Regions from separate parts of the Cytobacillus kochii genome, predicted to be linked through region 2. Evidence: a T-box and tRNA genes for the amino acid it is inferred to sense, from the RefSeq annotation. Region 2 holds a T-box; the other holds one or more tRNA genes.
What was found. The T-box of region 2 lies ahead of LG276_RS16970 (valine--tRNA ligase). A T-box ahead of a tRNA ligase gene usually reads a tRNA of that ligase, here a tRNA-Val.
Positions count from the first base shown of each region.

Region 1 (15,016 bases), 300 kb from region 2:
TCATTACCTGGAAATATGTATGCTGATTCTATTGACACAATAGTGAGAAGGCAGCTAACGATTGAAATGACTAGGCTTGTTTTTAAGCCAACTGGTTTACGTTTTAGTTCTCTTTCTAGTCCTATAATAAGACCAAGCACAGCTGAAATCCCTAACTTTATTAGGACATCCATTTCTAATCCGTACATATTATCGCCTGCTTTATCATTTAATAAATTTTAAATTAGATACCTTTACTATAGGTTTAAGGTGTAAAATAGTCTATACCTAAATAACAATATAATAGAGACAAGGTGATAGCATGGGGTAGTGAAGATGAATCCGTTTTTTGTATTAGCTATAGGTGTTGTTTCAGTTTCAACTTCAGCCATTTTTGTAAAGTTGATTTCAGCTCCCCCTGGTATTATTGCTTTTTATCGTCTCCTTTTTTCAGTCGTGCTTATGATGCCAATATTTCTTTTAAAATATGTCCATGAAATTCGTCATATTACAATCAAGGATTGGCTGTTTTCTATCATTGCGGGTATTTTTTTAGCTTTCCATTTTATTTTATGGTTTGAGTCTCTTCAATACACATCGGTTGCTAGCTCGACTGTGTTAGTTGCCTTACAACCGATTTTTGCATTTATAGGTACTTATCTCTTCTTTAAAGAAAAAACTTCTTGGAAATCCATTTTGTCAACTATAACTGCGATAGGCGGTTGTATCATTATTAGCTGGGGTGATTTTCTACTAAGTGAAAGGGCGCTCTATGGAGATTTGTTAGCACTTATCGCCTGTGGGCTAGTAACAGGGTATTTACTGTTTGGGCAGACCGTCCGTCAAAGAGTATCGCTCATTACTTATACATTTATTGTATACAGTATTAGTACATTGACACTTTTTATCTATGTCATGCTTAACAAACAACCTTTGTATCCTTATCAAGTAAATGACTGGATTTTTTTAATTCTCTTAGCACTTTTTCCAACATTATTAGGCCATACATTATTTAATTGGTCTGTAAAGTATTTAAGTACTTCTGTTATTTCGATGGCGACTTTGTTTGAACCTGTGGGTTCAGCCATTTTAGCTTATTTTGTACTACAAGAAAGAATAGCTTGGACACAAATTTTGGGTGGGCTATTTGTTATAGTAGGGCTATCTTTCTTTTTAATAGATGAAAGAAGGACAAGAAAGAAACGACTATAGGCATATTGAAGTTCAAGTATTAAGAAATGAAGCAAAAGGTGAGCCAAGAATGAGCTCACCTTTTTTATATAAATAAATAGGATAATCTACTAAAAATAAATGCTGCTGTTACGGTGAAGATGAAAGTTCCTCCATATACTTTACCTGGTGAATTAGCGATGCGAATACCTTCCACATAAGCGAATGAAAATAAAAAAAGGGCCATAATTACTGATACGTATAGTGCTACATCTTCCAGCTCTATTCACACCTTTCATATATAATAGAATGAGATTAGTAGATTATATGACCCATTTTCAACTTTATGACAACTATCTATGATAAGTATGAAGAGAAAGAGGGATTACTTATTGAGTTAAGACGGGGCTTAGAAAAAGGGAAGAATAATCGAAGAGTATCTATATATAAGTAAAGCAAAGATAATCAATAGTTTCTTGTGATTATCAATAAATGGAAACGCTTAACTATATGATAGCTACCATACTTAATAAAAATATGAAAAACTTGAATAAAACTTTAAAAATTATATTGCAAACACTTTTTAATCATGATATAGTTATTTTTGTTCCCGATAAAAGAAAAATTTACTAATTTAAATCACTTAAATTATTTAAAAAAATGGTTGACGTGATGTAGACGGGATGTTATGATAATAAAGTCGCTTTTGAAGCGAACGAGATTGTTCTTTGAAAACTGAACGAACGTAAAACGTCAAGCGTAATTCTAAAAAAGCTGATTTATCAGCAACAAAGCACCATAGGTGCAAACGAGCTAATCAAACACTTTATTGGAGAGTTTGATCCTGGCTCAGGACGAACGCTGGCGGCGTGCCTAATACATGCAAGTCGAGCGAATCTGAGGGAGCTTGCTCCCAAAGATTAGCGGCGGACGGGTGAGTAACACGTGGGCAACCTGCCTGTAAGACTGGGATAACTCCGGGAAACCGGGGCTAATACCGGATAATATCTATTTATACATATAATTAGATTGAAAGATGGTTCTGCTATCACTTACAGATGGGCCCGCGGCGCATTAGCTAGTTGGTGAGGTAACGGCTCACCAAGGCGACGATGCGTAGCCGACCTGAGAGGGTGATCGGCCACACTGGGACTGAGACACGGCCCAGACTCCTACGGGAGGCAGCAGTAGGGAATCTTCCGCAATGGACGAAAGTCTGACGGAGCAACGCCGCGTGAGTGATGAAGGTTTTCGGATCGTAAAACTCTGTTGTTAGGGAAGAACAAGTACCGGAGTAACTGCCGGTACCTTGACGGTACCTAACCAGAAAGCCACGGCTAACTACGTGCCAGCAGCCGCGGTAATACGTAGGTGGCAAGCGTTGTCCGGAATTATTGGGCGTAAAGCGCGCGCAGGCGGTTCCTTAAGTCTGATGTGAAAGCCCACGGCTCAACCGTGGAGGGTCATTGGAAACTGGGGAACTTGAGTGCAGAAGAGGAAAGTGGAATTCCAAGTGTAGCGGTGAAATGCGTAGAGATTTGGAGGAACACCAGTGGCGAAGGCGACTTTCTGGTCTGTAACTGACGCTGAGGCGCGAAAGCGTGGGGAGCAAACAGGATTAGATACCCTGGTAGTCCACGCCGTAAACGATGAGTGCTAAGTGTTAGAGGGTTTCCGCCCTTTAGTGCTGCAGCAAACGCATTAAGCACTCCGCCTGGGGAGTACGACCGCAAGGTTGAAACTCAAAGGAATTGACGGGGGCCCGCACAAGCGGTGGAGCATGTGGTTTAATTCGAAGCAACGCGAAGAACCTTACCAGGTCTTGACATCCTCTGACAATCCTAGAGATAGGACTTTCCCCTTCGGGGGACAGAGTGACAGGTGGTGCATGGTTGTCGTCAGCTCGTGTCGTGAGATGTTGGGTTAAGTCCCGCAACGAGCGCAACCCTTGATCTTAGTTGCCAGCATTCAGTTGGGCACTCTAAGGTGACTGCCGGTGACAAACCGGAGGAAGGTGGGGATGACGTCAAATCATCATGCCCCTTATGACCTGGGCTACACACGTGCTACAATGGATGGTACAAAGGGCTGCAAGACCGCGAGGTTTAGCCAATCCCATAAAACCATTCTCAGTTCGGATTGTAGGCTGCAACTCGCCTACATGAAGCCGGAATCGCTAGTAATCGCGGATCAGCATGCCGCGGTGAATACGTTCCCGGGCCTTGTACACACCGCCCGTCACACCACGAGAGTTTGTAACACCCGAAGTCGGTGGGGTAACCTTTTGGAGCCAGCCGCCTAAGGTGGGACAGATGATTGGGGTGAAGTCGTAACAAGGTAGCCGTATCGGAAGGTGCGGCTGGATCACCTCCTTTCTAAGGAATATACGGAATTAACTTGATGTTGGACTGTTCGTTCAGTTTTGAGAGTATAATCTCTCGATTCAATCGTTCTTTGAAAACTAGATAATGTAATGAAGAAGATTACCGAGTAATCGCCACCTTAGTTATTTTTTCTCTCTATTATTATAGATTGATTTAAGATACTAAACTTTTTTTAATAAACACAACCGTGAGGGTTGTGAGAAGCAAGTAGTTCAAGGAAGCGAGCGAGGAAACACCGGAGTGTGCGTCTTGTGCACATGAGGATGTTGACGAGTGAACTGACGCCGAAATGCGTAGCTTATCGCAAGCCGAACAATGGTTAAGTTAATAAGGGCGCACGGTGAATGCCTTGGCACTAGGAGCCGATGAAGGACGGGACTAACACCGATATGCTTCGGGGAGCTGTAAGTAAGCTTTGATCCGGAGATTTCCGAATGGGGAAACCCCCTATCCGTTATGGGATAGGATCCATACCTGAATACATAGGGTATGGAAGGCAGACCCGGGGAACTGAAACATCTAAGTACCCGGAGGAAGAGAAAGCAAACGCGATTCCCTGAGTAGCGGCGAGCGAAACGGGATTAGCCCAAACCAAGAGGCTTGCCTCTTGGGGTTGTAGGACATTCTATACGGAGTTACAAAGGAACGAGATAGACGAAGAGGTCTGGAAAGGCCCGCCATAGGAGGTAAAAGCCCTGTAGTTGAAACTTCGTTCCCTCCAGAGTGGATCCTGAGTACGGCGGGACACGAGAAATCCCGTCGGAAGCAGGGAGGACCATCTCCCAAGGCTAAATACTCCCTAGTGACCGATAGTGAACCAGTACCGTGAGGGAAAGGTGAAAAGCACCCCGGAAGGGGAGTGAAAGAGATCCTGAAACCGTGTGCCTACAAGTAGTTAGAGCCCGTTAATGGGTGATAGCGTGCCTTTTGTAGAATGAACCGGCGAGTTACGATTACATGCGAGGTTAAGTTGGACAGACGGAGCCGTAGCGAAAGCGAGTCTGAATAGGGCGAATGAGTATGTGGTCGTAGACCCGAAACCAGGTGATCTACCCATGTCCAGGGTGAAGTCCAGGTAACACTGGATGGAGGCCCGAACCCACGTACGTTGAAAAGTGCGGGGATGAGGTGTGGGTAGCGGAGAAATTCCAATCGAACTTGGAGATAGCTGGTTCTCTCCGAAATAGCTTTAGGGCTAGCCTCATGCGTAAGAATCTTGGAGGTAGAGCACTGTTTGGACTAGGGGCCCTCATCGGGTTACCGAATTCAGACAAACTCCGAATGCCAAAGATTTATCCATGGGAGTCAGACTGCGAGTGATAAGATCCGTAGTCAAGAGGGAAACAGCCCAGACCACCAGCTAAGGTCCCAAAGTATACGTTAAGTGGAAAAGGATGTGGAGTTGCTTAGACAACCAGGATGTTGGCTTAGAAGCAGCCACCATTTAAAGAGTGCGTAATAGCTCACTGGTCGAGTGACTCCGCGCCGAAAATGTACCGGGGCTAAACGTATCACCGAAGCTGTGGATTGAACATCGTTGATGTTCAGTGGTAGGAGAGCGTTCTAAGGGCGTTGAAGCTAGACCGTAAGGACTGGTGGAGCGCTTAGAAGTGAGAATGCCGGTATGAGTAGCGAAAGATGGGTGAGAATCCCATCCACCGAATGCCTAAGGTTTCCTGAGGAAGGCTCGTCCGCTCAGGGTTAGTCGGGACCTAAGCCGAGGCTGAAAAGCGTAGGCGATGGACAACAGGTTGATATTCCTGTACCACCGTATTCTGTTTGAGTGATGGGGGGACGCAGGAGGATAGGGTAAGCGCACGATTGGATGTGCGTCTAAGCAGTTAGAGGGACCATGAGGCAAATCCCATGGTCATATACCTTGAGCTGTGATAGCGAGGGAAATTTAGTACCGAAGTTCTTGATTCCACACTGCCAAGAAAAGCCTCTAGCGAGGAATAAGGTGCCCGTACCGCAAACCGACACAGGTAGGCGAGGAGAGAATCCTAAGGTGAGCGAGAGAACTCTCGTTAAGGAACTCGGCAAAATGACCCCGTAACTTCGGGAGAAGGGGTGCTCATTAGGGTGTTAAAGCCTTGATGAGCCGCAGTGAATAGGCCCAGGCGACTGTTTAGCAAAAACACAGGTCTCTGCGAAGCCGCAAGGCGAAGTATAGGGGCTGACGCCTGCCCGGTGCTGGAAGGTTAAGAGGAGAGGTTAGCTCACGCGAAGCTTTGAATCGAAGCCCCAGTAAACGGCGGCCGTAACTATAACGGTCCTAAGGTAGCGAAATTCCTTGTCGGGTAAGTTCCGACCCGCACGAAAGGCGTAACGATCTGGGCACTGTCTCAACGAGAGACTCGGTGAAATTATAGTACCTGTGAAGATGCAGGTTACCCGCGACAGGACGGAAAGACCCCGTGGAGCTTTACTGTAGCCTGATATTGAATTTTGGTACAGCTTGTACAGGATAGGTAGGAGCCTTAGAAGCCGGAGCGCTAGCTTCGGTGGAGGCGTCGGTGGGATACTACCCTGGCTGTATTGAAATTCTAACCCACATCCCTTATCGGGATGGGAGACAGTGTCAGGTGGGCAGTTTGACTGGGGCGGTCGCCTCCTAAAGAGTAACGGAGGCGCCCAAAGGTTCCCTCAGAATGGTTGGAAATCATTCGTAGAGTGTAAAGGCACAAGGGAGCTTGACTGCGAGACCTACAAGTCGAGCAGGGACGAAAGTCGGGCTTAGTGATCCGGTGGTTCCGCATGGAAGGGCCATCGCTCAACGGATAAAAGCTACCCCGGGGATAACAGGCTTATCTCCCCCAAGAGTCCACATCGACGGGGAGGTTTGGCACCTCGATGTCGGCTCATCGCATCCTGGGGCTGTAGTCGGTCCCAAGGGTTGGGCTGTTCGCCCATTAAAGCGGTACGCGAGCTGGGTTCAGAACGTCGTGAGACAGTTCGGTCCCTATCCGTCGTGGGCGCAGGAAATTTGAGAGGAGCTGTCCTTAGTACGAGAGGACCGGGATGGACGCACCGCTGGTGTACCAGTTGTCTTGCCAAAGGCATCGCTGGGTAGCTATGTGCGGAAGGGATAAGTGCTGAAAGCATCTAAGCATGAAGCCCCCCTCGAGATGAGATTTCCCATAGCGCAAGCTAGTAAGATCCCTGAAAGATGATCAGGTTGATAGGTTAGAGGTGGAAGTGTGGCGACACATGCAGCTGACTAATACTAATCGATCGAGGACTTAACCAATTCGAAATGCGGAGGCGCCTTGCACAGGTGCGACAAGCATAAGACGGATTTGACAGGAGGTTGTTCTTTAACCTCATGACAAATTTGACTTATGACCTCGAGCACCTAGGCGCCGCAGCTGGACAGCACTACGTAAGTAGTAGCCTACAGCACGCATTCAGGCGATTACTCAATAAATATCTTCTTCAACATTACCTAGTTTTCAGAGAATGATTTAAAATTTCTCTTGAAATTTTCATAAAAGACGTTATAATAATAAATGTCTTTAAAAAGTCCGGTGGCGATAGCGAGAAGGTCACACCCGTTCCCATACCGAACACGGAAGTTAAGCTTCTCAGCGCCGATGGTAGTTAGGGGCTGTCCCCTTGTGAGAGTAGGACGTTGCCGGGCATACATATTGGAGGATTAGCTCAGCTGGGAGAGCATCTGCCTTACAAGCAGAGGGTCGGCGGTTCGATCCCGTCATCCTCCACCATTTTTTGTGTGTATTTGCCGGCCTAGCTCAATTGGTAGAGCAACTGACTTGTAATCAGTAGGTTGGGGGTTCAAGTCCTCTGGCCGGCACCACTCGTGCTTTGTACGAGCCATTAGCTCAGTTGGTAGAGCATCTGACTTTTAATCAGAGGGTCGAAGGTTCGAGTCCTTCATGGCTCACCATTTGATCATCTTAATATGCGGGTGTGGCGGAATTGGCAGACGCACCAGACTTAGGATCTGGCGCCGCAAGGCGTGGGGGTTCGACTCCCTTCACCCGCACCATTTTTCATTTTAAATATTTGCGGAAGTAGTTCAGTGGTAGAACATCACCTTGCCAAGGTGAGGGTCGCGGGTTCGAATCCCGTCTTCCGCTCCAATATGTGCCGGGGTGGCGGAACTGGCAGACGCACAGGACTTAAAATCCTGCGGTAGGTGACTACCGTACCGGTTCGATTCCGGTCCTCGGCACCATTCTTTTAAAATTAAGCGCCCGTAGCTCAATTGGATAGAGCGTTTGACTACGGATCAAAAGGTTAGGGGTTCGACTCCTCTCGGGCGCGTTATGTTTCGGGAAGTAGCTCAGCTTGGTAGAGCACTTGGTTTGGGACCAAGGGGTCGCAGGTTCGAATCCTGTCTTCCCGACCACTAGATATACATATTTATTTTAGGGGCCTTAGCTCAGCTGGGAGAGCGCCTGCTTTGCACGCAGGAGGTCAGCGGTTCGATCCCGCTAGGCTCCACCAATTAATTTTATACAATATATTCTATGGCGGTGTAGCTCAGCTGGCTAGAGCGTACGGTTCATACCCGTGAGGTCGGGGGTTCGATCCCCTCCGCCGCTACCATAGATAGAATGATGGACCTTTAGCTCAGCTGGTTAGAGCAGACGGCTCATAACCGTCCGGTCGTAGGTTCGAGTCCTACAAGGTCCACCATTATTCGGAGGAATACCCAAGTCTGGCTGAAGGGATCGGTCTTGAAAACCGACAGGGGTGTTAAAGCCCGCGGGGGTTCGAATCCCTCTTCCTCCGCCATTCATATTATTATCGCGGGGTGGAGCAGTCCGGTAGCTCGTCGGGCTCATAACCCGAAGGTCGCAGGTTCAAATCCTGCCCCCGCAATCTGGTCCGGTAGTTCAGTTGGTTAGAATGCCTGCCTGTCACGCAGGAGGTCGCGGGTTCGAGTCCCGTCCGGACCGCCATTTACATATTTATTATTTTGGCTCAGTAGCTCAGTCGGTAGAGCAAAGGACTGAAAATCCTTGTGTCGGCGGTTCGATTCCGTCCTGAGCCATCTTTTATGGCGGTTGTGGCGAAGTGGTTAACGCATCGGATTGTGGTTCCGACATTCGTGGGTTCGATTCCCATCAGCCGCCCCATTGCGGGTGTAGTTTAGTGGTAAAACCTCAGCCTTCCAAGCTGATGATGAGGGTTCGATTCCCTTCACCCGCTTAAATAGGGGCCTATAGCTCAGCTGGTTAGAGCGCACGCCTGATAAGCGTGAGGTCGATGGTTCGAGTCCATTTAGGCCCACCATTTATATTATTCCGCAGTAGCTCAGTGGTAGAGCATTCGGCTGTTAACCGAACGGTCGTAGGTTCGAATCCTACCTGCGGAGCCATATGGAGAAGTACTCAAGTGGCTGAAGAGGCGCCCCTGCTAAGGGTGTAGGTCGGGCAACCGGCGCGAGGGTTCAAATCCCTCCTTCTCCGCCAGTTGGCCCCTTGGTCAAGCGGTTAAGACACCGCCCTTTCACGGCGGTAACACGGGTTCGAATCCCGTAGGGGTCATAAAAAAGAAGCTGTCAACTTATGTTGACAGCTTCTTTTTTATGTGGCTAACACTTTTGGATGTTATATTATCTGTCATTAGATGTCGAAATAATTTGAAAATTAACAAGGGATTTTTATACTTAAGACGAATTAATTAAGAAAGAGTAATGTAATACAAGGAGTGGAATGAATTAGAATGAATACAACTGCATACCCCACTGAATTCGAAATGCACTTGTTTCATGAAGGAAGCTTATTTAAGGCATACGAACTGTTTGGATCACACCGTCATAAAGAAGGAGATAATTGGGTTACTTGCTTTACTATCTATGCTCCACATGCCTACTCAATATCATTAGTTGGCTCTTTTAATCATTGGAATGGCGAAGGTTTTTCATTGGAAAAAGTAAATAATGAGGGGATATGGACAATTCAGCTAGATGGAGATTTAACAGGAGAAATTTATAAATATGCAATTAAGAACAAGGATGAACAAACTTTTTTAAAGGCTGATCCTTTTGCTTTTTGTTCAGAATTACGACCCAGAACTGCTTCGATTGTCTATTCTTTAGAAGATTACAAATGGAAGGACCAAGGCTGGCAAAAGGAAAAACAACAAAGGAAAGCATTTTCAGAACCTATGATGATATATGAGATGCATCTAGGTACATGGAAAAAGAGGAATGGCCTTTTATTGACATACAGTGAACTAGCAGAAGAAATCATTCCTTACGTAAAGGAGCATGGTTTTACACATATTGAATTGATGCCTATAATTGAACACCCTTATGATCGTTCATGGGGGTATCAAGGAACAGGCTATTATTCGGCTACGAGTAGATATGGTGAACCAAAAGATTTAATGTTTTTTATCGATCAATGCCATCAAAATAATATTGGTGTTATTTTAGATTGGGTACCAGGACATTTCTGTAAAGATCAACATGGGCTATATTGTTTAGATGGTGAATATGTTTATGAATACGAAACAGAAGCTGATAGGGAAAATTTTGTTTGGGGTACAGCTAATTTTAATTTAAGTAAAACAGAGGTTCATAGTTTCCTCATATCCAATGCTATTTTTTGGATGGAAAAATACCATGTCGATGGATTTAGAATTGATGCAGTATCAAATATTATTTTTTGGCCTAATAACGAGAAGAGGGAAAATCCATTTGGTATTCAATTTTTACAGAAATTAAATAAAGCTGTGTTTGCTTATGATCCCTCTATCTTGATGATGGCAGAGGATTCTACTGATTGGCCCCAAGTAACGGCTCCTGTTCACTATGGCGGATTAGGTTTCAGTTATAAATGGAATATGGGGTGGATGAATGATGTATTATCTTATATGGAGAAAGCCCCACATGAACGACAATACCACCATAATAAAATGACTTTTTCTTTAATGTATGCATACTCCGAAAATTTTCTCTTACCGTTATCACATGATGAGGTTGTCCATGGGAAGAAATCCCTGCTAGACAAGATGCCAGGAGATTATTGGCAAAAATTTGCCCAATATCGTTTGCTCTTAGGTTTTATGATGACACATCCAGGTAAAAAGCTGTTATTTATGGGGTTTGAGCTAGGACAATTTGCCGAGTGGAAAGATGAAGAACAGTTGGATTGGCACTTACTTCAGTATGAAATGCATGCAAAAACGAATCATTATGTGAAGAAGTTAATAAAGTTATATAAGAGATCTAAATCATTATATGAATGGGACCACAGATCAGAAGGTTTTGAGTGGATTGATGCTAATAACCATCAGCAATCCATTTTTTCATTTATTCGTAAAGGAGTAGAAGAAGAAGAAATATTAATTGTTGTATGTAACTTTTCCCCTCAAGTATATATGAATTTTCGAATGGGTGTTCCTAAAAATGGGAGTTATAGAGAAGTGTTTAATAGTGATAATCATGAATTTGGTGGCTCTCATTGTATTAATAAACGAGTATTAAATACAAAAAAACAATCCTACCATGGAAAACCATACAGCATCGAAATGACGATACCACCATTCGGTATTTCAGTTTTACGTCCTGTTAGAAAAAGAAAAAGGAGTGATGTTGTAAATGGCTAACAAGAAATGTGTAGCGATGCTGCTTGCTGGAGGTAAAGGAAGCCGCCTTAATTCTTTGACGAAGGAGCTTGCTAAACCAGCTGTCCCTTTTGGAGGTAAATACCGCATCATCGATTTTACACTTAGTAATTGTACAAATTCAGGTATCGATACAGTCGGTGTACTAACACAATATCAACCGCTAATACTCAATTCATATATTGGCATAGGAAGCGCATGGGATTTGGATAGAAGAAATGGCGGTGTGACAGTACTTCCCCCTTACAGTGAATCTTCTGAAGTCAAATGGTATACAGGTACGGCAAGTGCTATCTATCAAAATATCAATTATTTAGAGCAACATAACCCCGAATATGTATTAATTTTATCAGGTGACCATATTTACAAAATGAACTATGACTTAATGCTAGATTACCATATTAGTAAAGGAGCTGATGCGACAATCTCTGTTATAGAGGTCCCGTGGCATGAAACAAATCGTTTTGGTATTATGAATACTTCTTTAGATATGAGAATAGAAGATTTTGAAGAAAAACCTGAGCAAGCAAAGAATAATTTAGCATCAATGGGCATTTATATCTTTAAATGGTCAGTACTAAATGAGTTTTTACAAAAGGATAATCAAAATAAGGACTCAAGCCATGATTTTGGAAAAGATATTATTCCTGAGATGTTGAAGTTAAATAAGAAACTTTATGCCTATCCTTTTAATGGTTATTGGAAAGACGTCGGTACAGTTCAAAGTCTATGGGAAGCTAATATGGATTTATTAGATGAAAATTGTGAGTTAAATCTTTTTGATCAAGACTGGAGAATTTACTCAGTTAATCCTAACCATCCTCCACAATATATTTCTCCACAAGCAAAGGTCAAACAATCTTTAGTAAATGAAGGATGTACGATTGAAGGCGAGGTAATCAAATCAGTTCTCTTTCAAGGTGTAGCGATTGATAAAGGGTCTGTTATTAAAGAATCAGTAGTTATGCCAAATACAAGGATTGGTAAGAATGTCATATTAGAAAAGGTCATTGTCCCTTCAAATATAGTTATACCAGATGGGACAGTAATTAAAGAAAGAAAAGAAACAAGTGAAGCATTGTTAATCACGCCAGAAAGTATTTGTCATTTTGCATAAATGTAGAACCGTATGATTTTTACTGGGGGGATATTGATTGAATAATCGTTTATTAGGAGTCATTGATGCGACAACTTATCATAAGGGACTGGATGAGTTAACCCTTCATCGTTCTTTAGCTGCTGTTCCTTTTGCTGGAAGATATAGACTAATAGATTTTATTCTCTCTAATATGGTCAATTCAGGAATAGAGAGTGTGGCGATTTTTCCGAAATATCAATACCGATCTTTGATGGATCATCTAGGATCGGGGAAGAACTGGGATTTAGATAGAAAAAGAGATGGTCTTTTCTTCTTCCCATCACCGATGATTGATAGTTCAAATAGTGGGATTGGTTCATTTAATCATTTTGTTGCTAACATTGATTATTTTTATCGTAGTTCACAAGATTATGCATTAATTGCTAATTGCTATACCGTTTGTAATATTGATTTCTCACCAGTTTTACAGCGGCATATTCAATCTGGCTGTGATATTACGTCAATTCAACAGCTAAATCAACCTTTAGAGATGTATTTGGTCAAAAAAGATCTTCTAATAGATATGATTCAAACTCGCAGACAAACAGGTTATACATGCATAAGTGATATTATGGCTGATATCCATCAGCCTTACACAATTTGTCATTATGAATATAAGGGGGAGGCAGTAACTATCGATTCTGTCCAATCTTATTTTCAAGCGAGCATGGAACTACTAACCCCTGATGTCTGGAGAAATTTATTTTTAAGAGATTTTCCAATCTATACAAAAGTAAAAGATGAACCGCCAACAAGATATCTAAATGGTTGTGAAGTAAAGAATTCTATTGTGGCCAACGGTTGCCAAATAGAAGGAAAAGTAGAAAATAGTATTATTGCTAGGGGTGTAAAAGTCGGTAAAAATACGATAGTAAGAAACTGTGTGATTATGCAGAAATGTGAGATTCAAGAGGGGTGTGTATTAGATTCTGTTATTTTAGATAAAGATGTGAAAGTAGAAGAAGGAACCTACTTAACAGGCACACAATCGGTCCCTTTTGTTGTTAAAAAAGGGTCAATTCAAGGAGCGTTGATGAATTCGTGAAAGTATTATTTGCCGTCTCAGAATGTGTCCCTTTTATTAAATCAGGTGGATTAGCAGATGTCGCAGGTTCGTTACCGAAGGAATTAACGAAACAAGGGACGGAAGTAAGAATAATATTACCGAAGTATGGGAACATCCCTGCCTTATATAAGAATAAGACAAAAAAGATAGCCGAATTCGTAGTCGCTGTTGGCTGGCGCAATCAATATTGTGGAATTGAAGTGCTCGAGTTAAATGATATTACTTTTTATTTTGTAGATAATGAATACTATTTTAAGAGAGAAAAATTATATGGTTACGATGATGATGGTGAGCGATTTGCTTATTTTAATAGAGCTGTATTAGAAACACTGGCACAGCTCGACTATTATCCTGATATTATTCATTGCCATGATTGGCATACAGGCATGATTCCTTTTTTATTAAGAGTTCATTATCAAAAAAGAAGTGGGTATGAATTGATTAAAACAGTCTTTACGATTCATAATTTACACTTTCAAGGTGTCTTCCCTAAAGATGCCATTCATGATTTGTTTGGGTTGGGGTTTGAGTATTATCGTGAAGATCAATTAAAGTATTATGATTGTATTAATTTTATGAAAGGTGCCATAGTAGCAGCTGATCAAATAACAACTGTAAGTCCTACGTATAGAGATGAGATTCTAACAGATTATTTTGGTGAGGGATTAAATGGTTTGTTACAGGAAAGAAATGACCATTTAATTGGGATATTGAATGGAATTGATGAAGACGTCTATCACCCAGAGAAAGATGCGACGATTTATCAAGCATTTCATTCAGAGCAATGGCTATTAAAGAAGGAAAACAAGGCATATTTACAAAGAATATTCGATTTAAAGATAGATCGGAATACCCCCATTGTGGCTATGATCACAAGGTTAACAAAACAAAAAGGTATGGACTTAATAGAGAGAGTATTCCATGAAATGATGCAAGAAAATGTGCAATTTATTCTTATTGGTACAGGCGATATAGCGTTTGAAGATTTCTTCAGAAAAATGGAAGCAAATTACGGGGGAAAATGTAAATGTTATATTGGGTTCAATGAAGAAGTAGCGCATCAAGTATATGCGGGTGCTGATCTATTTTTGATGCCGTCTAAGTTCGAGCCTTGTGGATTAGGTCAACTCATTGCGATGAAATATGGTGCCATTCCTATAATAAGAGAAACAGGAGGGTTGAATGATACCGTACAGTCTTATAATGACCAGACAGGTGAGGGCTGGGGGTTCACTTTTAAAAATTTTAACGCACATGATATGCTCTATACTTATCGTCGAGCACTAGCATATTATCGGAATCAACCACTGTGGAGTCAATTAGTTATAACTGCTATGGAAAAAGATTATAGTTGGGCACAATCCGCTTTTAAATATAATCAATTATATTCAGATGTGATCTCTAGGAGTGAGAGCCATGTTTTCTAATACAGAAGAATTTAAAGAGGCATTTTTAAAGAAGCTAGAGATGACATGCGGAAAAAGCTTTGCTGATAGCACAGAAAAAGATCATTACTATACATTGGGCTTATTAATACGTGAGTATGTAAGTACGGAATGGATTAATACCAATGAGCGTTACAGGATAGACCAAGTAAAGCAGGTTTATTATTTGTCGATAGAGTTTTTATTAGGTCGACTACTTCGAAACAACTTATTAAATTTAGGGATAGAGCAA
Region 1 is NZ_CP085254.1:3,609,429-3,624,444, reverse strand. It holds gene LG276_RS18480 (MgtC/SapB family protein) at 1-188, opposite strand, end outside; gene LG276_RS18475 (DMT family transporter) at 316-1,191, shown strand; rRNA gene LG276_RS18470 (16S ribosomal RNA) at 1,976-3,524, shown strand; rRNA gene LG276_RS18465 (23S ribosomal RNA) at 3,851-6,783, shown strand; rRNA gene rrf (5S ribosomal RNA) at 7,057-7,173, shown strand; tRNA gene LG276_RS18455 (tRNA-Val) at 7,183-7,258, shown strand; tRNA gene LG276_RS18450 (tRNA-Thr) at 7,275-7,350, shown strand; tRNA gene LG276_RS18445 (tRNA-Lys) at 7,365-7,440, shown strand; tRNA gene LG276_RS18440 (tRNA-Leu) at 7,458-7,542, shown strand; tRNA gene LG276_RS18435 (tRNA-Gly) at 7,562-7,636, shown strand; tRNA gene LG276_RS18430 (tRNA-Leu) at 7,643-7,731, shown strand; tRNA gene LG276_RS18425 (tRNA-Arg) at 7,747-7,820, shown strand; tRNA gene LG276_RS18420 (tRNA-Pro) at 7,829-7,905, shown strand; tRNA gene LG276_RS18415 (tRNA-Ala) at 7,928-8,003, shown strand; tRNA gene LG276_RS18410 (tRNA-Met) at 8,029-8,105, shown strand; tRNA gene LG276_RS18405 (tRNA-Ile) at 8,119-8,195, shown strand; tRNA gene LG276_RS18400 (tRNA-Ser) at 8,202-8,294, shown strand; tRNA gene LG276_RS18395 (tRNA-Met) at 8,308-8,381, shown strand; tRNA gene LG276_RS18390 (tRNA-Asp) at 8,385-8,461, shown strand; tRNA gene LG276_RS18385 (tRNA-Phe) at 8,481-8,553, shown strand; tRNA gene LG276_RS18380 (tRNA-His) at 8,563-8,638, shown strand; tRNA gene LG276_RS18375 (tRNA-Gly) at 8,641-8,711, shown strand; tRNA gene LG276_RS18370 (tRNA-Ile) at 8,719-8,795, shown strand; tRNA gene LG276_RS18365 (tRNA-Asn) at 8,806-8,880, shown strand; tRNA gene LG276_RS18360 (tRNA-Ser) at 8,884-8,974, shown strand; tRNA gene LG276_RS18355 (tRNA-Glu) at 8,978-9,049, shown strand; gene glgB (1,4-alpha-glucan branching enzyme) at 9,228-11,117, shown strand; gene LG276_RS18345 (glucose-1-phosphate adenylyltransferase) at 11,110-12,252, shown strand; gene LG276_RS18340 (sugar phosphate nucleotidyltransferase) at 12,290-13,318, shown strand; gene glgA (glycogen synthase GlgA) at 13,315-14,766, shown strand; gene LG276_RS18330 (glycogen/starch/alpha-glucan phosphorylase) at 14,756-15,016, shown strand, end outside.
Region 1: it has a tRNA-Val gene. The T-box ahead of LG276_RS16970 (valine--tRNA ligase) is inferred to sense a tRNA for this amino acid. The anticodon was not compared.

Region 2 (15,016 bases):
TGTGAAACCTCTTGAGGATTGCCTCATTTCTAGTGATGTAATTGATGTTCAATTCACTCTTGCAGGCGGAGAAGATACTTTCAGTGTTCATACTAAAATAAACAAACTGCTGTTAGGAGATAAAGAGGAGGATTCTGGAAACGAGGAGAATCCCGGCGACGGAGGAGGGGGCGATGATAATGGCGAGGACCCTAATGAAGGAGAAAATTCTACTTGCTCTGACAGCTTCTATCAATGTATGATTGAAAGTCAACTATTTATCCATGGTTCCTCATTTGCCTTTCATGGTAACCGAATCAATGGTAGCGATGCAACCATATATATTGGGGATTCATTAAAAACTACCCACATTAATGGCGGGGCCTTAAGTAGTGTTTCTAATCTATTTATAGATGGAGATGTAAATTTACAAGGAGGTAGTGCAGGATTAGGATCAGCCTCAAAGCCAGGGCAAGTTTGTATTAACGGCGACTTTTCAGCCACAGGTGGACGTTCTATATATGGTCATACCGTTGTGAATGGAAGGGCCAATATTAAGGATACGACTTTTTATCAACCTCTAACCATAATGAAGGATGCAGTGTTACCTGGAGGAACATATAAAGATATCGTACATATTGGTGGTGACACTTACATCAAAGATGCTTACTTTGAGAAGGCGCTTTTTTCTCATCAAGACTTGACGGTTGATTGGACTCCATCCTTTTCTCCTTCCGCTTTAGCAACATATGTTGGAGAATTGTATCATCCGAATAATATAAATTTATCCGCTTATCAAAAAGGAACATCTTTAGAAAAGTTAACGAGTTGTAGCATCCCTTCTTACCCTCTTCTTAAAACCAAACCAGCAGGATGGTATGAAGCAAATGGCTATGGTTCCTCAGTAAAAAGTGAAAATATGAAATTATTTGGAGGAGATATTACCATTTCTCCATATCTTGACGAAAAATACCGTTATATAAACTCCTTTTCAAAAGCAGTAATTATTGCTACCGGTGATGTATATATCGGTTCACAAAGTCAATGGATTGAACGATTTAGCGGAGTTGTATTTGCTCCATATGGAAGTGTAACCTTTTATGGAGGAGAATTTAATGGTAGTATCATTGCTAAAAATGGCGTTTACCTTATGAATGGGGGAACAACAGTGAACTATATCCCGATTAGTGATTTTTTTGCTCAAGAAAAGGATTTCCCTCTTGAATAAGACACATAATAATAAAACGCCAATTGCTCTATTCATGTTGGTCAATTAAAAAGTAAAGGGCGATTCTAAAAGCTATTTGACGCCCTTTACTTATACGGCTACGAGCAATATCCATCGTAACCAATCATTATTGATGAGCGAAAAAACGCTTTACTTCAGAAATAAAGTATAGGGAACCTGTAATCACTAAAACATCATTTTCACGCATCATTTCTTTCGTTTCTTTTATTGCTTCTTGCCAATCAGCTGTAACTAAATGATGATTCTTTTGACTGATTGCAGACAGTTCCTCAGCTTTTGCCGCACGAGGGAAATCAAACCCTACAAAAGTAATCGCTTTCGCACAATCCTCCATTCTTTGAATCATGCCTTGCAGTGGTTTGTCCTTTAATGCTGCAAAAATAAAATAAATATCACGATCGTGATAGCGCTTTTCTAATTCGTCACAAACAGCAGCCATTCCTTCTTCATTATGTGCTCCGTCTAAAATCGTTAGTGGGCCTGTTGCCACGCGCTCAAAACGACCGGGCCAATACGTTTTCTTCAAGCCTCTCCCTATGCTTTCTTCTGAAATCACAAAGGAAAAATATTGATTCAGAAAATCAATCGCCATCAACGCCAAGCTGGCATTTTCTACTTGATGAACACCTGGCATCGATATTTCTAAATAGTCTCTTTGACTAAATGTATTCTGAAAAGAAAAGGCCTCACCTACTTCTGTCGATACGATATGCTCCGCTTGGAATTGCTTATTTGCTTGATAAAGTTTTGCATGTTTTTCTTTTGCTGTCTTTTCGATAACAGCCACTGCCTCATCTTGCTTAACACCAGTAATAATTGGTGTTCCAGGCTTTATAATCCCAGCTTTTTCAGAGGCAATCTTCTCAATCGTATCACCTAATATCGCTGTGTGATCAAGACCGGTATTTGTAATGATAGATAATAGGGGATGAAGGACATTTGTTGAATCTAGTCTGCCACCTAATCCTACTTCAAACAAAGCAATATCAACCGGTTCAATATGGGCAAAATAATGAATCGCCATTGTTGTTATAATTTCAAATTCAGATGGCTCTCCTAGTTCTGATCCTTCGAGCTCTACTGCAAGCGGATAAATATCATTCACTAGCTGGACAATATCTTTATCAGAAATCGGCTTGCCGCCTAATGTAATCCGTTCATTGAATTGCTCTATATATGGAGAAGTAAATGTACCTACCATAATCCCTTCTGCTTCAAGGATTGAGTGGATATAAGCTAGTGTCGAACCTTTACCGTTCGTTCCCCCTATATGTATAACCTTCAGTCTTCTTTCTGGATGATTCAACTTTTCCATCATCCATTCCATCCTTTGTAATCCTGGTTTGATCCCAAGACGAAGACGAGAATGAATCCAACCAATTGCTTCTTCATATGTTGTAAACATTTCTATCTGCCACCTTTATTAATATAACCATTATAAGAGGAGACGATATTTCGCCTCCTCTCCTATTATACCTTATTCACCTTTTAATTCGTTCATTCTTGCTTCAACTGCTGAACGTTTTTCGCTATAATCTTGTTCTTTCGCTTTTTCTTCAGCGATCACTTTTTCAGGTGCTTTCTTAATAAAACCTTCATTGCTTAATTTTTTCTGAACACGTTCTACTTCTTTATTTAACTTATCCCATTCTTTTTGTAAACGAGCAATTTCTTCATCAATATTAATTAAACCTGCTAATGGCAGAATAATTTCTGCTCCAGTAACAATCGCTGTCATCGCTTTATCAGGTGCTTTTGCATCAATCGCAATGGTTAATTGCTCAGGATTACAGAAGCGTTCAATATAACCAACATTTTTACTTAAAACCTTCTGTACTTTTTCATCTTTTGTTTTGATGAGCATATCAATCTTCTTACTCAATGGTGTGTTTACTTCTGCACGAATATTACGTACAGAACGAATAATTTCTACAAGCAGTTTCATTTCTTCTGCTGCTGCCTTATCGGAAAGCTCTTCATTCACAGTCGGCCAAGAGGCAACTGTAATCGATTCTCCTTTATGAGGAAGGTTTTGCCAGATTTCCTCTGTAATAAACGGCATGAATGGATGCAATAATCTCATTGTTTGGTCTAGTACATAAGCGAGAACAGATCTTGTTGTCTGTTTAGCTGCTTCATCTTCACCGTATAATGGCAGTTTTGCCATTTCAATATACCAGTCACAGAAATCATCCCAAATGAAGTTATAGAGGATTCTGCCCACTTCACCAAACTCATAACGATCGGACAACCTTGTTACCGTTTCAATTGTTTCATTTAAGCGAGTTAAAATCCATTTATCTGCAACCGATTTTTCACCGGTTAAATCAATTTCATCATAAGTTAATCCATTCATGTTCATTAAGGCAAATCGAGAAGCGTTCCATATTTTATTGGCAAAATTCCACGTAGATTCTACTTTTTCAAAGCTGAAACGCAGATCCTGGCCTGGTGAGCTTCCTGTTGATAAGAAATAGCGCAAGGAGTCTGCACCGTATTTCTCAATTACATCCATAGGATCAACGCCATTACCTAGTGACTTACTCATCTTACGACCTTCCGCATCGCGAACCAATCCATGAATAAGTACATCTTTAAATGGACGACCACCAGTAAATTCAATACCTTGGAAAATCATTCTAGATACCCAGAAGAAAATGATATCATAGCCGGTTACTAACGCATCAGTCGGATAATAGCGTTTAAAATCTGCACTTTCTTCATTCGGCCAACCTAATGTGGAGAATGGCCATAACGCGGATGAAAACCATGTATCAAGCACATCTTCATCTTGTTTCCAGTTCTCACTATCACTCGGTGCTTCTGTTCCTACATATACTTCACCTGTTTCCTTATGATACCAAGCTGGGATGCGATGACCCCACCATAGTTGACGAGAAATACACCAATCACGAATATTTTCCATCCAGCGTAAATACGTATTTTCAAAACGATCTGGAACGAAGTTGACTTTATCTTCACCCTTTTGCAAATCAACCGACGCATCCGCAAGTGGTTGCATTTTTACAAACCATTGTGTAGATAAATAAGGTTCTACAACCGCCCCACTACGTTCTGAATGACCCACAGAATGAAGATGCTCTTCAATTTCAAAAAGAATACCTTCTTCTTGCAAATCTTTAACGATTTGTTTACGGCATTCAAAACGATCTAACCCTTGATATTTGCCAGCATTCTCATTCATTGACCCGTCTTCATTCATTACTAGAATTCTTGTTAAGTTATGACGATTACCAATTTCAAAGTCATTCGGGTCATGAGCTGGTGTAATTTTCACTGCTCCTGAACCAAATTCCATGTCAACATAATCATCTGCAACAATCGGAATTTCTCTGCCAGTAATAGGTAGTTTCACCGTTTTACCAATCAAGTGTTGATAACGCTCATCTTTAGGGTGAACGGCAACCGCTGTATCACCTAGCATCGTTTCAGGTCTTGTTGTCGCAATTTCAATATGGCCACTACCATCTGTTAATGGATAGCGCATATGATAGAACGCCCCTTGCACATCTTTATGGATAACTTCTATATCAGATAAAGCTGTTTGAGTAGAAGGGTCCCAGTTAATAATATACTCGCCTCTATAAATCAAGCCTTTATTATATAAAGCAACGAAGACTTCTTGTACAGCATCTGATAACCCTTCATCTAATGTAAAGCGTTCACGGTTATAATCTAGACCGAGACCAAGCTTAGACCATTGTTGTCTAATATGTCCTTTATATTCATTCGTCCATTTCCACGTTTCTTCTACAAACGCTTCTCGACCTAAATCATAACGGCTTTTTCCTTCTTCACGAAGTTTTTGCTCAACTTTTGCTTGAGTAGCAATACCTGCATGGTCCATACCAGGTAACCACAGAACATCATAGCCTTGCATGCGCTTCATTCTCGTCAAAATATCTTGAAGCGTTGTATCCCATGCATGACCAAGATGCAATCTTCCCGTTACATTTGGTGGCGGTATCACAATAGTATAAGGTTTTTTCTCCGGATCATCTTTTGCCTCAAAATATTTTCCTTTTAACCACCAATCATAACGACCTTGTTCAATAGACTGAGGGTCATATTTTGTTGGCATCGTGATATTATTCTCTTCCATCGCCTATTCATCCTTTCTCACATTCGCTTATCGTTAACAATCAAACAAAAGCAAAATAAAAAACTCCACTCGTCACAAAAAGGACGAATGGAGTTGCTTCCGCGGTACCACCTTTTTTTCAATTACCATAAACTTTAGTAATTGACTCTCGAATGGATAACGGCGTTCCCGTCTTTCGCTAATAATAGAACCTACGTTCACGAAAGAAGCTCCAGGGCGACCTTCCAATGGGTTCGCTTAGAAAATCTCACAGCAATTGATTTTCCTCTCTTAAAGCAAAGCGCCAATGTACTCTTCCCTATCAAAGCTTTTCATTTGTTTGAATATAAAGTAATACTACCTAAAAACAGTCACTATAGTCAATAAGGATGACCAATTTTTTTTATTATATACATGATAATGAAAAAAGGGAACAAACCTGTAAAAAAATTGCTCCTATTTTGAGCCTGCCTATGTATGAGGCAATTATGCGCGGGATGAGGATGCAAAAGAGAAATCCACAACCTAAATGTAAACTTTCGAGGAGAGGTAGAAAGGTATACTCCTAGATATAGACCTTGCTTTTACAGCGGGCGTTTAATTACCATTGGGATTCTCTTAAAATGAATATAGGAGCCCAGTTTTTATCCATTTTGGGCTCCTTCTTGTTCTGCATTCGCTTTCTCAGCTGCTTCTTGTGCTTGTTTTTTCTGACGCTCAATTTCATCAATTCTCATGGCCACATATTCCGTATTTTTTAATAACCAAAATTGCCTTTGTATATGCTCTACATGCTTTCTTTCATTCTTTTTTGACTTACCATTATGATATTTTTCTGCTGCGCGAATGACAGGCCCTGGATGAGCAAAATAACTTTGAAATAACAGCATTTCATCTTCTCTAAACGGATAATGCTTAAAATAAGTGTAAATCCAATCGACAGCATCGTCGGCACGCTTTGGAAAGGTTTTTAAAGACCTTGATAAGAACGGAAGAAGATCATGCATAGGTGAACTTCTCTTCGCTTCTTCAAAATTCAAAAAATAGCCATATCCGCGCTCATCATACAAGAAATGTTCGGTAGAAATTTTTCCATGTATAACAGCTGTACGAACTTTTTCCTCTTCCTTCGTTTTTTCGTACCAATCCTTTAACTTCTTGGTTGAGAAAGTTAACGCTTGAGCGATATCATTATAATATTGTGTAAACATCAATTCATAAGGAGATAAATATTCCCTAGATTCACATGTTTCAATAAAACCATCCAAAAATTCACTCTGCTTTTCCCATTCTAGTAACGTATTTTCATAATGCTCTTCACGTTCTTCCTTAGAAACTTCCACTTCTTTCGTACTTAAGACATGCAAGCGAGCAAGTTCTCTAAACATTTGTTGATGCCGTTCAAATTGATCTTCTTTAATCTCATTAGGTAGCCAAGGCATTAAATAATACAGCTTTTGGTTGTGTAAAACGGCATACCTACCATCAACCGTCGGATAAATCGGGACGATCCGGTTGTACCCCATTTGGTATAATTGTTGAATATAACGTATGAAGTCCGCACCATGATTTGCTTTTATTTTTTTCAAAGAAAAAACACCTTTGCTAGAGTAAACTTTTTGAACGCTACCAAAACTTTCGATGAAATTAGGCTCAAGTGCATAGTGTTTTAAGATTGGACCATATTTTTTTAATCTATTTTCCTTTGCCACTTAGACCACTCACTTTCCTCGCTTACCTAAACTGTGTAAGTAAACAAGTGACACTGATAAAAATGCGAGCAGACCGATGGAGATCTGCTCATAATGTGCTCCCTTACCCGCTAGTTTGTAACAGCTACAGGGATATATAAAACTTGGCCTTCATGCACTTCTTGATTCAATTCTAGTTGATTGGCTCTCATTAATGTTTGTGGTGTCACATCATATCTTTCTGAAATAAGATCAATCGTATCATTAGGCTGGACAATACATACCTTAACCTTCGTCAATTGTTCTTCATCTTCTTTACGAGCAAAAAATTCCGTCAAACTCATGCTTTTCTTGCCTTTTACTTTTTTCTTTTGTGGTTTCACTTCTTCTGAAGAGGATTCAAGCTCATCTGTCACTTCTTCAAGCTCTTGAACTGGTTTTGTTTCTTCTACTTGCTTAACCTCAAAAATCTCTTCTGCTTCCTGCTTTTTCTCTTCATATCGATTAGCTATAAAAGAAACCTCTGGCATATCAATGGGTTCTTCTTCTTGAGGCTCAAGAATAGGTAAGGATCGATTTAATACCGGTTCTTCTTCAACCACTTCTGGCTCCTGCTTCGCTTCAGCAACAAACACATCTTCATCTTTTTCATTCTCCTCTGGTAGGGAGAAGTTAATTTCTGTTTGTTCTTCTTCACGACTGGTGTCTTCTTCTTCTTCTTGATCCTGAACCGTTGAACGTTCTACCGTATCAAGCTCAAGCACGTTATTCTCATCTTCAGTATATGCCACATGCTGTTGGTCACCATACAAACCAGATATCGTCAAATTAGCATGGAGTTTCATGCAACTTCTTTCAGGAAACATATAATCAAATGACTCTACTTGGACATCAATATCATCCAATCTCTCAATACGGTTATTCGGGATCGTAATATCTACAGGAAAGTAGTGTGTAAACTCACATACCCCCTCTTCCCTTTCTTCCACAGATTGGATAAACCTTAATGTAGATGGCGGTTCATTCATACTGTCCTCGGTTGATTCATCACGATGATATTCGCCTGTTAGTTCTAGTGCACCTTGAATCGTTACATACTGCTCACTATCCTGAATCGTTATATTCGGATCAAGTGAAATCGAAAGTAATTGTGATACTTCCTGTCCTTTTTGAAACCAAACGGATTCCTCTAATGAAAACCGCAAGTTCGACGGATTTCCTTGAGACATATTCGACTCCTCCTCCCATATCATCAAAACAATAACATCTTTTCTCTTACACTTTATGAGGAGGAAAAGTGAATTATGATTACTTTACTTAGAAAGGAGCGCGTCTTCGATAGAATAACTATATTGTTAAAGAGAAATAGATTAATTTAGGTGTTGTGAATTTAAAATCTCACATCTTTCCCACTCTCCACTTTGACTATTTTTCGATGTGAGCCATTTTAATGCACCAAACTCTCTTTTTCTCATTCTGTCTACCGTTGCTCTTCTCTTTGCCCTACTCTCTAAAAGATTGACATCTTTCGATTGAGAATAAAAAAGCGAACAATTCCATTCCGGAGTTTGTTCGCTAAAAACTTATTTCAATTTCGCAAATGCCTTTTCAGCTGCGGCAATTGTTTGATCAATATCTTCATCCGTTAATGCTGTAGACAGGAATAAACCTTCAAATTGTGATGGTGGAAGGAATACGCCTTGAAGTGCCATTTCACGATAATAAGAGGCAAAGAAGTCAAGATTAGACGTTCTCGCTTGATCATAATTAATGACATCTTCATTTGTAAAAAATAGACCAATCATCGATCCTGCCCGGTTAATTGTATGTGGAATCTCATATTTTTCTGCTACTGTTCTCAAGCCTAATTCGAGTTTATCAGCTTTCTTAATAAAGTTAGCATACGTATCCGGTGTTAATTGACTTAATGTTGCATAACCTGCAGCCATCGCAAGCGGGTTACCTGATAATGTACCTGCCTGATAAATCGGGCCACTTGGTGCAACCTGCTCCATAATTTCTCGTTTACCACCGTAAGCACCAACAGGCAGTCCACCACCTATTACTTTTCCTAAGCAAGTTAAATCAGGTGTAACGCCGAAGAAACCTTGGGCACAGTTATAATCAACACGGAAACCTGTCATTACCTCATCAAAAATAAGAAGGGCACCGTATTCAGTTGTCACATCACGTAACCCTTGTAAAAATCCTTCTACTGGTGGAACAACTCCCATATTACCAGCAACAGGTTCAACAATGATGGCAGCGATATCTTCACCAAATTGTTCAAAAGCGTATTTCACACCTTCAAGATCATTGTATGGAACTGTAATCGTATTCTTTGCAATACCTTCAGGCACACCAGGACTATCAGGCAATCCAAGTGTAGCTACACCAGAACCGGCTTTAATTAAGAGAGAATCTCCATGACCGTGATAACAGCCTTCAAATTTAACTATTTTATTGCGTCCTGTGAAACCTCTAGCTAATCTTAATGCACTCATCGTTGCTTCTGTACCTGATGAAACCATACGAATCACATCAATTGAAGGAACACGATCGATGACGAGCTGTGCTAATTCATTTTCAATCAACGTTGGCGCCCCGAAACTTGTGCCATTTTCGGCAACTTCCTTCACCGCAGAAACAACTTTTTCATTAGCATGTCCTAAAATGAGTGGTCCCCATGAAAGGACATAATCAATATATTCATTACCATCAATATCATAGATTTTGGACCCTTGGCCCTTCTCCATAAAAATCGGATCCATATCAACCGATTTAAAAGCACGCACTGGGGAGTTTACTCCACCAGGCATCAATTTAACTGCTTCTTTAAATGCGGCTTGTGACTTTTCATATGAACGCATAAACATCCCTCTTTTCTTATTTGTGTGAGTTCATCCATTTGGCAGCATCTTTTGCATGATAAGTAATAATTAAATCACTACCAGCTCTTTTCATCCCTGTTAACATCTCAAGCACGATTCTTTCTTCGTCAATCCAGCCATTTTGTGCAGCGGCCTTTACCATCGAGTATTCGCCACTTACATTATAAGTAACAAGTGGTAAATTAATATTGTTTTTCACATCGCGAACAATATCAAGATAAGGCATCCCAGGCTTTACAATGAGGAAGTCTGCACCTTCCATTAAATCTGATTCTGCCTCTCTCATTGCTTCTAAGCGGTTTGCAGGGTCCATTTGGTATGATTTCCGATCACCAAATTGTGGTGTACTGCCAGCAGCATCCCTAAATGGTCCGTAAAAAGCAGACGCATATTTAACTGCATAAGACATAACAGGTATATGTTCAAAGCCTGCCTCATCAAGGCCCTCACGAATAGCGACTGTAAATCCATCCATCATATTAGAAGGAGCAATAATATCTGCGCCTGCTTTTGCTTGACTAATTGCTGTTTGCACAAGTAATTCTAATGAAGCGTCATTTAATATTTCGCCATTTTCAATCAAACCACAATGACCATGGTTAGTATACTCACAAAGACAAGTATCTGCAACGACCAAAATTTCTGGATACTTTTCCTTGATTAATCTTGTTGCTTCTTGGACAATTCCATGGTCATGATACGCCTGCGTACCACAAGCATCCTTTTCAAGAGGAACACCAAATAATAAAACAGATTGGATACCTAGAGATACAACCTCATCCATCTCTTCAGTTAAATGGTCTAATGATAAATTATAAATGCCTGGCATAGAAGGAATTTCTTTTTTTATGTCTTGTCCTTCTGCAACAAAAATTGGATAAATAAAATCCTCCACATGTAGATGTGTTTCTCTTACTAGATTGCGCATATTAGCTGTCCGACGTAAACGGCGATGACGATTAAATTGACTATCCATTTGTACTACCTCCAACTTGATTAAGAAATGACTTTTACTACTTCCTTAATTAAATGTTTAAATGTATATATAGTTGGTACAGCATGTACCTTCAAACCGTAAAATTCTGCTCTTTTTGCAGCTATTGGTCCTATACAACCGATGATACTCTTCCTTATTTGATTCTTCAAATCATGACGCTCTACGATTTCCATAAAATGATCAATCGTTGATGGGCTAGTAAATAATAGTATATCAATGCCCTCATTCAATAAACGACCCGTTAATAATTGTTTACTCTCATTAGGAAAAAAATTTTCATAAACGATTCGTTCAGTCACTCTATGCTTTGCTTCCATAAGCTTTTGCTTAATATAATCTCGGGCCAAGTTGCCCTTAGGCAAGAATATATTTTGTTCATCCCCTAAAATTGTTAAAAATTCAAGGGTAAATGTTTCAGCCACAAATTCCGTTGGTATGAAATCAGCTTTCAAGTCATATTGTGATAACTTTTCAGCTGTTTTCTTTCCTATAACGGCCAACTTCGGTAAGTTTGTCTTCTGTGACACATATGTAAAAAACACCTCAACTGACACACTGCTTGTAAAAATAATCCATTGATATTGTGTGAAATCAAGATTTTTTAAAGAATGGGCTTCTGTTGTTTCTCTAAACGAAATTAATGGGATAATTACTGGATGTCCACCAAGGGATCTGACCAAATCACCACTAGCCTCCGATTGATCTTTACTTCGGGGAATAAGGACAGACATTCCATGTAAGGCACTGTCCTCATGAATCATCCTTCGTCTAACTCCTCTTTGACAGCATCAATTAAGGCTTTTGCACCTAATTCCGATAAGTTTTCTGCTACTTGATACCCTATTGTCTCAGGATCATCACCAACAGCCATATCTTTATAAATCGTACGGCCATCTGGAGAGCCAACTAAACCAGTCAAACTTACTTCTCCATTCTCAGTTAAACGGGCAAAGCCTGCAATCGGCACTTGGCAACCACCCTCCATTTTATGAAGAAATGCACGCTCGGCCAGCACTGTTCTTTTCGTTTCCTCACAAGTGAATGCATCTAAAAGCCTTCTTAGTTCATGATCATCTTCTCTACATTCAATAGAGAGTGCACCTTGACCAACAGCTGGTAAACAAATATCTGGATCAATAAATTCTGTAACGATCTCCTTCGTCCATCCCATTCTTGATAGGCCGGCAGCAGCAAGAATAATGGCATCATATTCTTCTGTTTCAAGTTTAGCAAGACGTGTATCAATATTCCCTCGAATCCATTTAATTTCCAAATCTGGTCTTTTAGCCAAAATTTGTGAACCTCTTCTTAAACTACTTGTCCCGACAATTGCACCTGGTTTTAAGTCAGCTAATTTCACATGGCCTTTGGAAATAAGTGCATCTCGATAGTCTTCTCTTTCCGGAATACAACCAATTGTCAATCCTTCAGGTAAGACAGCTGGCATGTCCTTCATACTATGTACAGCCATGTCAATTTCCTTATCTAACATCGCTTGTTCAATTTCTTTAACGAACAGGCCTTTTCCTCCTACCTTTGAAAGGGTAACATCCAGGATTTTATCTCCTTTTGTCACAATTTCTTTTACTTCAAAGTCAACTGCAGGATTCAAACGGCGTAACTGATCAATCACCCAATTTGTTTGTGTTAACGCAAGCTTACTTCTTCTTGAACCGACAATTATTTTTCTCATGACAGCCTCCCTATTCTTTAAAACATATTCCTTTTCTTATTCATACCAGAAATGGAAAGACGATAACCTTCCAAATAAGAAAAAATTAATTAATACAACAAGGAAAGCAGCCACATTCCAAGTAGCAAGTGATTTACCACTCATTCCTCTGCCAACCTTTAAATATAAGTAAATACTATACAAAATGAGTACCAATAAGGAACCAAGCACTTTTGAATCCAACCATACCATATTTGGTAATTTCATATAAGCCCATTGTATCCCTAATATTAAACTAATCACTAACATAGGCACCCCTATACTAGCAAATAGATAAGACATTTTTTCTAGTTGTGATAAATTCGCAATTCGAATAAGCCTTGAACCCCACTTTTTCCTCTTCAACAAATCATATTGAATCAAATATAAAAGAGCAAATACAAATGACAATGAAAAAGCACCATATGAGAGAATCGCACCAATAATATGAAAAAAGAGGAGCTCAGACATCAATTGATTCGCCAGCACATCTGATTCAATCTCAATAGGCGCAAATGTATGTAAAGCCATAATAAAAAAACCAAGTACATTTGTGAAGAAAACGATAAAATCAACTTTCATAATGCGATTAATAATTAAAGAAAATGTAATAAGTACCCATGCGTAGAAGTATAAACCTTCAAATATCGTTAACACAGGGAACCTACCCGTATTCCACATATAGAGTAATAAGAATACCGTCTGTAATCCCCATACAAATGCAAGTAACCAGAAGGCGACACGATTGGCCTTCCGGTTACTTGCTAAAAAGTCAATAAAGTAGAGAAGTACACTCGCTGCATAAAGAACGACAGTAAATTCATGCAGGCGTGCCATATAGATATCAAACATGGACAGTACCCCTTTTTATGATTGAAAGGATGTCTGTTGCACCTTTACACGATCTGATTTTGGTTGTTCTTGTTTTTCGATTTGCTGAACAACAAGATCTTCTATATTAAATATTTTCACGAACAATTCTAATGCTTTATCAGCATTTTTATGTCCTGCCAATTCTTTTGCCTGTAATACAGGATCTTTCAACATTTGGTTCACAATACTCTTCGTGTGCTTGCTAACCACTTTTCTTTCACGTTCTGTTAGGTTAGGAAGCTTTCTTTCCAAACTTTTCATTGTGTCAGCCTGAATAGCAAGAGCTTTCTCTCTTAAAGCAGAGATGACAGGTACAACACCTAGAAGTTTAAGCCATTGCTTAAATTCAACGATTTCACTTTCGATTAATAATTGAATTTTCGCCGCTGCTTTTTTACGTTCTTGCAAATTCGCTTCAACAATACCTTCTAGATCATCAATATCATATAAGAAAACGCTATCTAAATCAGCGAGTGCTGGATCTAAATCACGTGGAACAGCAATATCGACCATAAATAATGGCTTACCTTTCCGCAATCTTTCTACATCTGCCATCATCTCTTTTGTAATCATATAACTGTTTGCACCTGTAGAAGAGATCACGATATCGGCTTCCACTAATGCACATTGTAATTCTTGCATTAATTTCGCTTGCCCTTCATAGCGGTGTGCTAAATTTTTCGCTTTCTCAAAAGTACGATTAATAACCGTAACATTCGCACCATTTGCATGAAGATGTTGTATCGCTAATTCGCCCATTTTACCTGCTCCAAGAATAAGTACTTGCTTATTCGTAATAAGACCGAATATTTTCTTAGCAAGCTCAACTGCAGCATAACTGACAGATACAGCATTTGCACCAATATCTGTTTCGGAATGTGCTTTTTTAGCAAATGTAATGGACTGCTTAAATAATTGGTTGAATATTGTTCCAGTTGTATGTTCAACTTGCGCTTGCAAAAAGCTAGAGCGAACTTGGCCCAAAATCTGAGTTTCTCCTAGAACCATTGAGTTTAATCCACTACCGACTTTAAATAAATGCTCTATCGCACCATCATGTTCATAAATAAAAAGAAAGGGCGAAAATTCATTTTGATCTATTTGAAACCAATCGGCTAAAAATTCTTTAATATAATATCTCCCTGTATGCAGTTGATCGACAACCGCATAGATTTCGGTCCGATTACATGTGGATAGAATTACATTTTCCAAGATGCTTTTCTTTTGTTGCAATGCTTGCATTGCTTCACCCAATTGAGAAGGATCGAATGTTAATCTTTCTCTAATTTCCACAGGGGCTGTTTTATAATTTAGACCAACGACCACGATATGCATTTTTAGTAGACCCCCCAAAAAAATTGCATAAATACATACATATATTATAACATTATCTTTACAAGCTTTTTCGAAAAAATGTGAACAGAGTATGAACACATATGATATGATATTTGAGTAGTAAATGATTACTTTAGAACTATTATAATTTGATATTTATTATCATAAACACTCCACTATGTACAATA
Region 2 is NZ_CP085254.1:3,305,300-3,320,315, forward strand. It holds gene LG276_RS16960 (PilW family protein) at 1-1,207, shown strand, start outside; gene LG276_RS16965 (bifunctional folylpolyglutamate synthase/dihydrofolate synthase) at 1,335-2,633, opposite strand; gene LG276_RS16970 (valine--tRNA ligase) at 2,706-5,351, opposite strand; T-box leader at 5,428-5,665, opposite strand; gene ysxE (spore coat protein YsxE) at 5,975-7,042, opposite strand; gene spoVID (stage VI sporulation protein D) at 7,153-8,250, opposite strand; gene hemL (glutamate-1-semialdehyde 2,1-aminomutase) at 8,605-9,891, opposite strand; gene hemB (porphobilinogen synthase) at 9,908-10,888, opposite strand; gene LG276_RS16995 (uroporphyrinogen-III synthase) at 10,909-11,670, opposite strand; gene hemC (hydroxymethylbilane synthase) at 11,667-12,602, opposite strand; gene LG276_RS17005 (inner membrane protein YpjD) at 12,639-13,472, opposite strand; gene hemA (glutamyl-tRNA reductase) at 13,488-14,828, opposite strand.